DNA from 3 places in the Lysinibacillus sp. FSL K6-1151 genome. Region 3 is predicted to be linked to each of the others. Evidence: riboswitches for the same ligand, from Rfam matches in the RefSeq annotation. Region 3 holds a riboswitch; each other region holds the start of a gene.
What was found. A riboswitch is a leader RNA that binds a small molecule or an ion and turns the genes downstream of it on or off. The one in region 3 is predicted to bind thiamine pyrophosphate.
Positions count from the first base shown of each region.

Region 1 (3,187 bases), 620 kb from region 3:
GAAACTCAGTTAGAAACCATTTCAGCCTCCCAAATTCGAGCTGTTGTACAGGCCGAACCTGGATTGATTTTCTTCCGTATAGCGGATGAGCAGCAGGCCATTTATCAGGCAGGCCTAAGTGTTCCTTATAGTGCTGAGTATGAACTGCTCCCTGTTAATGAAAAACTGGTTGAAGAGTTAACAAATCAAACAGGGGGAGCCGTTTTAAAAGAACCACAAGATGTGTTCCGTGACTTTACAACCAAAGGAGCGGATCGACAAAACATTGCTACATGGCTTCTTTTAGCAAGTATGCTTCTATTCTTTATGGATATTACCATAAGACGTTTTGGTTGGAGTTTCCTAACAAAAACGAATAAAAAAGAGCAGCCAATTGAGGAGAAACCTGTACAAGCAGAAGACACGAACGTAGCCCAGCTATTAAAGGGTATGAAAAAACGATCATAATAGAGTGAAGGCAGTGCAAAATCATTCCATTTTGCACTGCTTTTTTAAATGCTTTGAGGTTTTAAAAAATGGTGGTTTCCGCTAGGAAAGGGGTGCAAAGGTGATTGACACAGTGCAGCCTTCGAAAAGTGCTTCTCGGGGGAGAGAGACGCTCATAAAGAAACGAACCCCGCTCAAAGACTAGAAAAGAAATCTTCTCGCACATCTTAAAGGATTTCCAAAATCAAAAAGCACTCAGCACCACTCAATAAAGCGAAGAATTAAAGCTCTTTACTAGTACCGATTTTCGCAAAGTGCTAGCTACCATAACACCTAAGATGGCCCCGATGGTACTTGATGTTAAAAAGGCTGGCATGAAGAATAATGCGGCTACGGATGTCTCCATAAGCAATTTTGCATAGGGTACGGCAATAAGTGAAGCTAAAATACCAGTGCCAAAAACTTCGCCGAATCCTGCTAGCCATGATTTTCTACTGTATTTGTAGGCAAGGGCCGCACACAATGCTCCAATGACGCTACCAGGAATCGCTAAAAGAGAGCCTGTACCAGTAAAGATACGAATGATGGCTGTCACAAAGGCAACTAGAACTGTTGGCACGGGTCCTAGTATAATAGCTCCTATTACGTTAACAGCATGCTGAACGGGGTAGGCGCGTGCGATGCCTGTTGGTATGGATACAAAGGTAGATCCTGCTACAGCAATCGCTACTAATAAAGCCATGATTGTCATTTTACGAATTGACATAAGGTTCACTCCTCTTGAATAAAATCATGAGGGAAATTAAAAGGCCGCTTCCTTTAAACAATAGGAAGCGGCCTTGCATAGACAATGATAGTAGCAAGTAGCGCCACTTCCCTCCGCTAGTATGAACTAGATCAGGTTCAAAGGGTCCGTACATCATCATATACGTCTCAGCCTTTTAAAGGCTCCCCTAGTGGTAAATATCATTCAATTTTATTAACCAACATTACTGTAACATAATGTTAAAAATAGTCAATGATTTTTCTGACTATTTCGTATCAGGATGCATTAGATGAGGTGCTTTTTTCAATGTCCAGATGAGTGCAAGGAAGAAGCAGGCTAATAATATGATAGATCCGAAAATATATGGACTGTTCATATTCCAGTCAAATAGTAAACCTGCTAAGGCTGGTCCAATCATATTGCCAAGGCTCATGTAAGCATTATTCAAGCCCGCAGCAAACCCTTGTTCTTTCTCTGCAAGCTTTGAAATTAGTGTATTTACAGCAGGACGAATTAGTGTTGTTGCTGTAGAGAAAATAGTTGCTACAACTAATATAAGAGCGAAGCCAGATACAAACAATATTAAGAAAATAGCAACAGATGCAATAAATAAATTGACTAACACAACTTTCATTTCACCAAAGCGATTAAAAAGTGGTGTAATCACAAACATTTGTACAACTACCCCAAAAGCACCACCGACAACTAAAATAATCGCAATATCTACGGGTGTGTAATTAAACTTTTCTGTCACAAATAATGACAAGGTTGTTTGGAAGTTGGCAATTCCGAACGAGAACACGAGCATGATAATGAGCATAACGAAATAAGGCATATGTATGGAACGAGCCATTTGCTTCGCCAGATTTTCTTGCTTTTGCTTGTCATGTGAAGTGTTTGGTTTAGTAGATGGTAATAAAAAGTAAGATAAAACAGATGCAAGTATGGCAGCAACTCCTGCCGTGAAAAATGGAAAATGTAAACTAACCTTTGCTAAGAAACCACCTATTCCTGGCCCTATCATAAAGCCCAGTGACATAGCAGCACCTAACATACTCATACCTTTTCCACGTTCCTCGTAGGTAGTAACGTCAGCTACAAATGCCATAATAGGAGGTGCAACAAATGCGGAACCTAGACCGCCTAAAAAGCGTGCTAAAAATAGCATCCAGACGTCTGTGGCTAGGCCAAAACCGATTTGTGCAAGACCTGTCACAATAAGACCGAAAATAATTAAATTTTTCCGACCATACTGATCCGAAAGATTCCCAGCAATTGGAGAAAATACGAATTGAGCTAAGGCGAACGTTGCAATTAGCATACCTAGAACTTGTCCTGCTGCACCAAAAATTTTTAAATACTCTGGCATGACAGGAATAATAATTCCAATACTCCCCATTGCGATAAACATATTAAACATTAAAATATATAAAGCCGCCTTATTGGACTTCTGCTGGGTCATCGAATGAACCCCCTTTTTATAATCAAATATACTAAAGTCTATCATAAGATATCCTATCATCATATCGGTTGAAAGTCTGAAATGAAACATACCTGCTAGTGCAGCAATACCAATCCACGATGTAGAAAAGAATAAACAGACAATAGGTGAGGTGCTGCCAGAAGCAGGAAGATAATAGAAAAAGGTCTATTGACAAAATAAAAATTCATCGATAGACCTTTATATGCTTTAACGAATACTCATTTTAAATTCTAAAAACAATTCATTATATTTCCCTAAATAGTCTGGTCCTAAATTTTTGTAAACTTCTAATGTATCGCGTTGTTCTTCAGAAGGATAGTAGCGTTCATCAGAAACAACTTCTTCATCCATTAAGTCCATAGCAGCTATATTAGGCGTAGAGTAGCCTACATAATCGGCATTTTGTGCACCCGATTCAGCACTTAGCATGAAATTGATAAAGGCATGGGCACCGTCGATATTTTTCGATGTTTTAGGGATGACCATATTATCGAACCATAAATTCGAGCCTT
Region 1 covers NZ_CP152040.1:869,717-872,903, forward strand. The annotation lists gene MHI04_RS03985 (VWA domain-containing protein) at 1-447, shown strand, start outside; gene thiW (energy coupling factor transporter S component ThiW) at 692-1,192, opposite strand; TPP riboswitch at 1,284-1,391, opposite strand; gene MHI04_RS03995 (tetracycline resistance MFS efflux pump) at 1,458-2,654, opposite strand; gene MHI04_RS04000 (ABC transporter substrate-binding protein) at 2,883-3,187, opposite strand, start outside.
Region 1: it holds a riboswitch for thiamine pyrophosphate, as region 3 does, so the genes downstream of both, thiW (energy coupling factor transporter S component ThiW) here and thiC (phosphomethylpyrimidine synthase ThiC) in region 3, are expected to answer to the same signal.

Region 2 (3,187 bases), 1.4 Mb from region 3:
TAGGTCCATGCCCGTTGCCTATGGATAAATCATGCATAATCGCTAATTGAATAAATTTTTTAGCTTCGATAATAGCCTCTTTCATCGCTAAACCCCGTCCAAGAAAAGCAGTGAGTGCTGCTGAAAATGTACAGCCAGTACCATGTGTATTTTTTGTTTGGATTCGTGGAGACTGCATCGAAAAAGATTGTCCATTTTTGAAAAATACATAATCAATGGCATAAAGTGGTTCTGCTAAATGCCCACCCTTTAGAATGACGCATTGTACACCTAGCTGTAAAAAGCTTTGAGCCACTTGTTTCATATCCTCAAAATGGCGAATGGTTCTCCCCGTGAGAGCCTCTGCTTCGGGTATATTTGGCGTAACAATCGTAGCTAGTGGTAGTAAAGATGAGCGTAACGCCTCAATAGCTTCTTGCTGTAATAAGCTTTCTCCACCTTTTGCAATCATTACGGGATCCACAATTAGTGGTATATTTAATTCACCGATCATGCGTGCGATGGCTTGGATAATACCAGAGGAATAAAGCATGCCTGTTTTCATTGCAGCAATCGGAAAATCTTCGACTAACGCTTGAAATTGTTTTTCCACAAACGAAATGTCAATTGGGAAAACACCTGTCACGCCTGTTGTATTTTGTGCAGTTAAAGCTGTAATAACGGAAGTGCCGAACACCTCTAATTCCTGAAATGTTTTTAAATCAGCCTGTATACCAGCACCGCCACCACTATCTGATCCAGCAATCGTCGTTACAATATGCATGATGCTTCACCATCCTTTGATAAACGATGTATAGCATTAAGCAAAGCTATTTGAAAATCACCGATATCTGCAGTGAATGCAGAAGCTAGTACCGCTGCCTTTTTATAGTAAGTGAGTGTTTCTGTTAATTGGTTGTATGGCTTGTTACCTGCGACATAGGCAGCACCACAAAGCGCACTAAGTAAACAGCCAGTACCAGTGACCTCTGTCATTTGTGGGTGGCCACCAGCTATCCACTGGCTATGCTCGCCATTTGTTATAAGATCACGTTCACCTGTTACAATAACGATACAATTATATCGTTGTGCCACTAGTAATGCTTCCGTCTCCAGTGACATGGAGCCATGACCACTATCTACACCTTTCTGTTGCCAATCTACATTGGCTATAGCCGCAAGCTCACCGATATTACAGCGAATTACGGCAAATTCTATGTTTTCAAGTAAGTATTGAACGGTTTCCTTGCGATAAGTTGTAGCCCCTGCCCCAACTGGATCTAATATAACTGGAATGCCAAGTGCATTAGCTTTTTTTCCTGCTAACAGCATGGCGTTTTTGGTGCGAGTATTGAGTGTCCCGATATTAATTAATAATGCTTGTGCCATTGCTACCATTTCCTCAACCTCTTGGCTATCGTCAGCCATAACGGGCGAAGCACCTAATGCTAATAAACCATTTGCTTGGAAATTTGCCACCACATAGTTTGTGATGCAATGAATAAGTGGTTGCTGTTGACGAATTGTTTGAAATATCATTTTAATTTTAGTCCTCCTTTGTGGATGGACGTAAGCATGCAAAAAGGCTCTTTTTATGTGAAAATACACGAAAAAGAGCCTTTCATCTGAAAAAATCGATGTCTGTTGCTCCCTACGTCAGTATTAACTAACAGGTTCAAAGGGTCAGGTTTTACCTTCTCAACTCTTTCGAGTCCCCCTGCAATTTTGCTTTTAGTTGACCAAAATGTACCATACTTTTCATTTGTGTTCAATAGCTAGTTTCCCTATCGACAAAACGTGACTGATGCCATATAGCTAGGTATGATAGTTGTCATGACTTTACCTAAATTAAGCGCAAACCATTGAAAATACTGAAAAAGGAGTTTTATAATGTGTCATAGCAAAAGGGGGCATCTGCCATGAAAAGACAAGATTTAGTTGCACCAGAATGGTATAACATAACAGAGGAAATTGAAAAATATGCTCAGGATGCAACGAAAAATGCTTTAATTATTTATGAAGAAAATCAAGCTGTACAATTTATTACATATGCACATTTGATGGAAAAAGCGAATCAAGCAGCACATGTTTTCACCTTACAAGGTTTAACGAAGGGTGATGTGATTTTAGTGATGGTACCACGCTCAGTGGAAGCATATATTGTTTATATTGCAGCATTAAAAGCAGGTTTAACCATCATTCCAAGCTCAGAAATGTTAAGAACAAAAGATATTGAGTATCGCATTCATCACGCCAATGCTAAAGGGGTTGTTGCCTATGAGCCCTATATTGAACAATTTGATGAAGTTGGAAATTTACAGGGCATACAGCAATTTGTCATAGGGAAAGCACATGAGCCTTGGCAGCCTTTACTAGAAAAAATGCACCATCAACCTACAACTTACATAAATCCGACCCCGACAAAAAGTACTGATAATGCATTTTTAGCCTATACAAGCGGCACAACAGGTAACCCGAAGGCAGCGGTACATACACACAGCTGGGGCTATGCTCATTTACGAACAACAGCACCACATTGGTTAGGTGTACAAGAAAATGATATTGTTTGGGCAACAGCAGCACCTGGATGGCAAAAATGGATATGGAGTCCCTTTCTCGCTACATTAGGCAGTGGTGCTACTGCATTTGTTTACAAAGGTAAATTTGATGCTGCTTCCTATTTGGCAATGCTTGAAAAATTCAAAATCAATGTATTATGCTGTACACCAACTGAATATCGTTTTATGGCATCACTTGAAAATTTACACGCATATGATTTACATGCAATTCGCCAAGCTGTATCAGCAGGTGAACCGTTAAATAGTGAGGTTATCAACGTATTTTCAGAAACATTCCATTTACAAGTGCGAGATGGCTATGGTCAAACGGAAAATACATTACTTGTTGGTACAATGGTAGGGATGGAGGCGCGAGTTGGCTCAATGGGAAAACCTACTCCTGGCAACACCGTTAATATTATTAACGATTTCGGCAATCCTGTTGCAGTGGGAGAGGTGGGTGATATTGCTGTTCATCGTGAAACACCAGCTCTCTTTAAAAAATATTTAAATGATCCTGAACGTACAAATTTACAATTCCGTGGTGATTGGTATATAACAGGAGATCGTGCCTACAAAGATGAAGATGGCTACTTTTGGTTTGAGGGTCGAGGAGATGATGTCATTATCTCCTCGGGTTATACAATTGG
Region 2 covers NZ_CP152040.1:3,455,762-3,458,948, reverse strand. The annotation lists gene thiD (bifunctional hydroxymethylpyrimidine kinase/phosphomethylpyrimidine kinase) at 1-763, opposite strand, end outside; gene thiM (hydroxyethylthiazole kinase) at 751-1,518, opposite strand; TPP riboswitch at 1,611-1,708, opposite strand; gene MHI04_RS16560 (acyl--CoA ligase) at 1,899-3,187, shown strand, end outside.
Region 2: it holds a riboswitch for thiamine pyrophosphate, as region 3 does, so the genes downstream of both, thiM (hydroxyethylthiazole kinase) here and thiC (phosphomethylpyrimidine synthase ThiC) in region 3, are expected to answer to the same signal.

Region 3 (3,187 bases):
AGTTATCTAGTATGTTAGAGCATAAAAATCAAGCAATTATGGCTATTCAAAGTATATCTGCTATTTCAGAGGAAACAGCTGCCTCTGCTGAACAAGTAAGTGCTTCTGCAATGGATCAACAAGCAGAGTTACAAAAAGTAGCAGAGTCTATTCAAAATATGAATGATATATCAAATGAACTGCAAGAAGTCGTAAATCGATTTAAGCTAGCGTAAAGAAAAAGGCTGCCTAAAATATATAGGCAGTCTTTCTTAATGGTGAAGGGAAGAGACATTGACCTGTTAGCCATTCAGCACTACTATAATGAAGGGAAGGGGGTCATCAATATGATGTATCTCGGAATGATTTTCTTTCAAATTGTTGCACCTATTTTAGTGTTGCTTGTACTTGGCGCTATACTACAAAAGAAATTTCGTTTTAACTTAAAAGCATTGTCTCAGCTTATTACATATTGCTTTATGCCAGCCGCTGTTTTTGTGAATTTATATGAAACACGTGTAGAGCTGTCTGTTCTGGGAGAAGTCGGGTTATTTATTGTGCTTTTTATTGGGAGTCAAATGATACTCAGTCATTTTTTAGCGAAAGGGCTTGGTTTGGCCAAAACGGAGGCAGCCGTCTTTAAAAATAGTGTTGTGCTCATTAACTCTGGAAATTATGGTATTCCAGTGGCCCAAATGATTTTTGTAACACAACCTATTGGTGTAGCCATTCAGGTCATGCTCGTTATATTTCAAAATATGACAACTTATACATATGGTTTGTACAATTTAATTTCCTCTACGAAATCGGGTATGACAATCATCAAAGATTTCTTTAAAATGCCCATTATTCATGCGCTAATTATTGGTGTCGCTATGAACTATTTTAATATTGGTATACCGCAGTTTATCAAAATACCTGTAGAGCATGTCGCAGATGGATTTATTGCTGTAGCCTTAATTACATTAGGCGCACAATTATCACAGCTTGAAATCAAATCTATGTTTAATAAAACTGTTTTTGTTAGCTGTTTTACAAGATTAGTTATCGGACCAGCTGTAGCATTGGTCATTATTTATGTATTGGGGTTAGATGGAGTTGTCGCACAATCTCTGTTTATAGCCAGTGCCTTCCCAACATCTCGCAATAGCTCTAGTCTAGCATTAGAATACGATGTGGAATCAGCTACAGCTGCGCAAACTGTTTTATTTTCAACCATTGTGAGCTGTCTAACAGTAACGATCGTGATTTATTTTGCGGAAGTATTATTTACTTAGTTGGATGAAAATTTTAAAATATTGAATGGAAAACTTCCATCTCTTAGAAATATCTGCTACACTAGCATCAAACTAAATAGTATTAACTAGGGGAGTCTGATGAGTCAGGCTGAGAGGGAGACGCTTAGAAGTTTCTTGACCCTTTGGACCTGATCTGGCTCATACCAGCGTGGGAAAGTTAAGAAGCTATTGCATCGTATGTCGTGTGCAATTACTAGACCTTTACATTCATGGCCGGATCCAAAAAAATATTTTGGATTCGGCCTTTCTTTATTTGTTGGAGTGAGCTAGATTTTCGGTCCTTTTATCAAATTACATTTAAGGGAGAGAAGTAGCTCATGTCAGTAGTTAGTGAAAAGAACATTACGATTATGTCTAGCTTTGAAGGAAGCAAAAAAGTGTATGTGGAAGGATCACGTCCAGATATTTTAGTACCTATGCGTGAAATCGCATTAAGCCCAACGACTGGTAGCTTTGGGGATGAAAAAAATGCCCCTATTCGAGTATATGATACGAGTGGTCCATACACAGATCCGAATTATCACGTTGATATTACAAAGGGTCTGCCTGCTTTGCGACGTGCATGGATAGAAGAAAGAGGAGATGTTGAGGAATATGAGGGGCGTACGATTAAACCTGAGGATAACGGTTTTCGTCGTGTTGATGATCCGCGCATTCAAGAAAATGTTTTCCCTGAATTGGAGCGGAAGCCTTTACGTGCAAAAAGGGGTAAAAATGTAACACAGCTTCACTATGCACGAAATGGAATGATAACGCCGGAAATGGAGTTTGTGGCGATACGTGAAAACATGGATCCTGAATTTGTTCGTTCAGAAATTGCAGCAGGTCGGGCTATTATGCCTTCTAATATTAATCACCCTGAGGCAGAGCCGATGATTATTGGTCGTAACTTCCATGTGAAAATCAATGCAAACATTGGAAATTCCGCGGTGTCGTCGTCAATAGCAGAAGAAGTTGAGAAAATGACATGGGCTACACGCTGGGGTGCCGATAATATTATGGATCTCTCGACTGGTAAACATATTCATACAACGAGAGAATGGATTATTCGAAATGCTGCAGTGCCAGTGGGAACGGTGCCCATTTATCAGGCTTTAGAAAAAGTAAATGGCATAGCCGAGGATTTAACGTGGGAAGTTTATCGTGATACGCTCATTGAGCAAGCAGAGCAGGGGGTTGATTATTTCACGATACATGCGGGTGTTCTTTTACGCTATGTACCTCTTACAGCAAATCGTGTAACAGGCATTGTGTCACGTGGTGGTTCAATTATGGCACAGTGGTGTTTATTTCATCATCAAGAGAATTTCCTTTATACACATTTTGAGGAAATCTGTGAAATTATGAAGACATATGATGTTGCTTTTTCTTTAGGAGATGGCTTACGCCCAGGTTCCATTGCAGATGCCAATGATGAGGCCCAATTTGCAGAGCTTGAAACGCTGGGTGAATTAACACAAATCGCTTGGAAGCATGATGTTCAGGTGATGGTAGAGGGGCCAGGTCATGTACCGATGCATTTGATAAAGGAGAATATGGACAAGCAATTAGAAGTTTGTAAGGAAGCGCCTTTCTATACATTGGGCCCATTAACAACAGATATTGCGCCAGGATATGACCATATTACCTCAGCTATTGGTGCAGCGATGATTGGCTGGTTTGGTACAGCGATGCTCTGCTATGTGACACCGAAGGAGCATCTTGGCTTACCTAATCGTGAGGATGTTCGAGTAGGAGTTATTACTTATAAGATTGCTGCCCATGCAGCTGATTTAGCGAAAGGACACCCAGGTGCACAACAACGGGATGATGCATTGTCAAAAGCACGCTTTGAATTCCGCTGGCGTGATCAATTCAATCTATCATTAGATCCAGAACGTGCGGTTGAATATCATGACGAAACGCTTCCA
Region 3 covers NZ_CP152040.1:246,543-249,729, forward strand. The annotation lists gene MHI04_RS01125 (methyl-accepting chemotaxis protein) at 1-215, shown strand, start outside; gene MHI04_RS01130 (AEC family transporter) at 327-1,256, shown strand; TPP riboswitch at 1,335-1,449, shown strand; gene thiC (phosphomethylpyrimidine synthase ThiC) at 1,595-3,187, shown strand, end outside.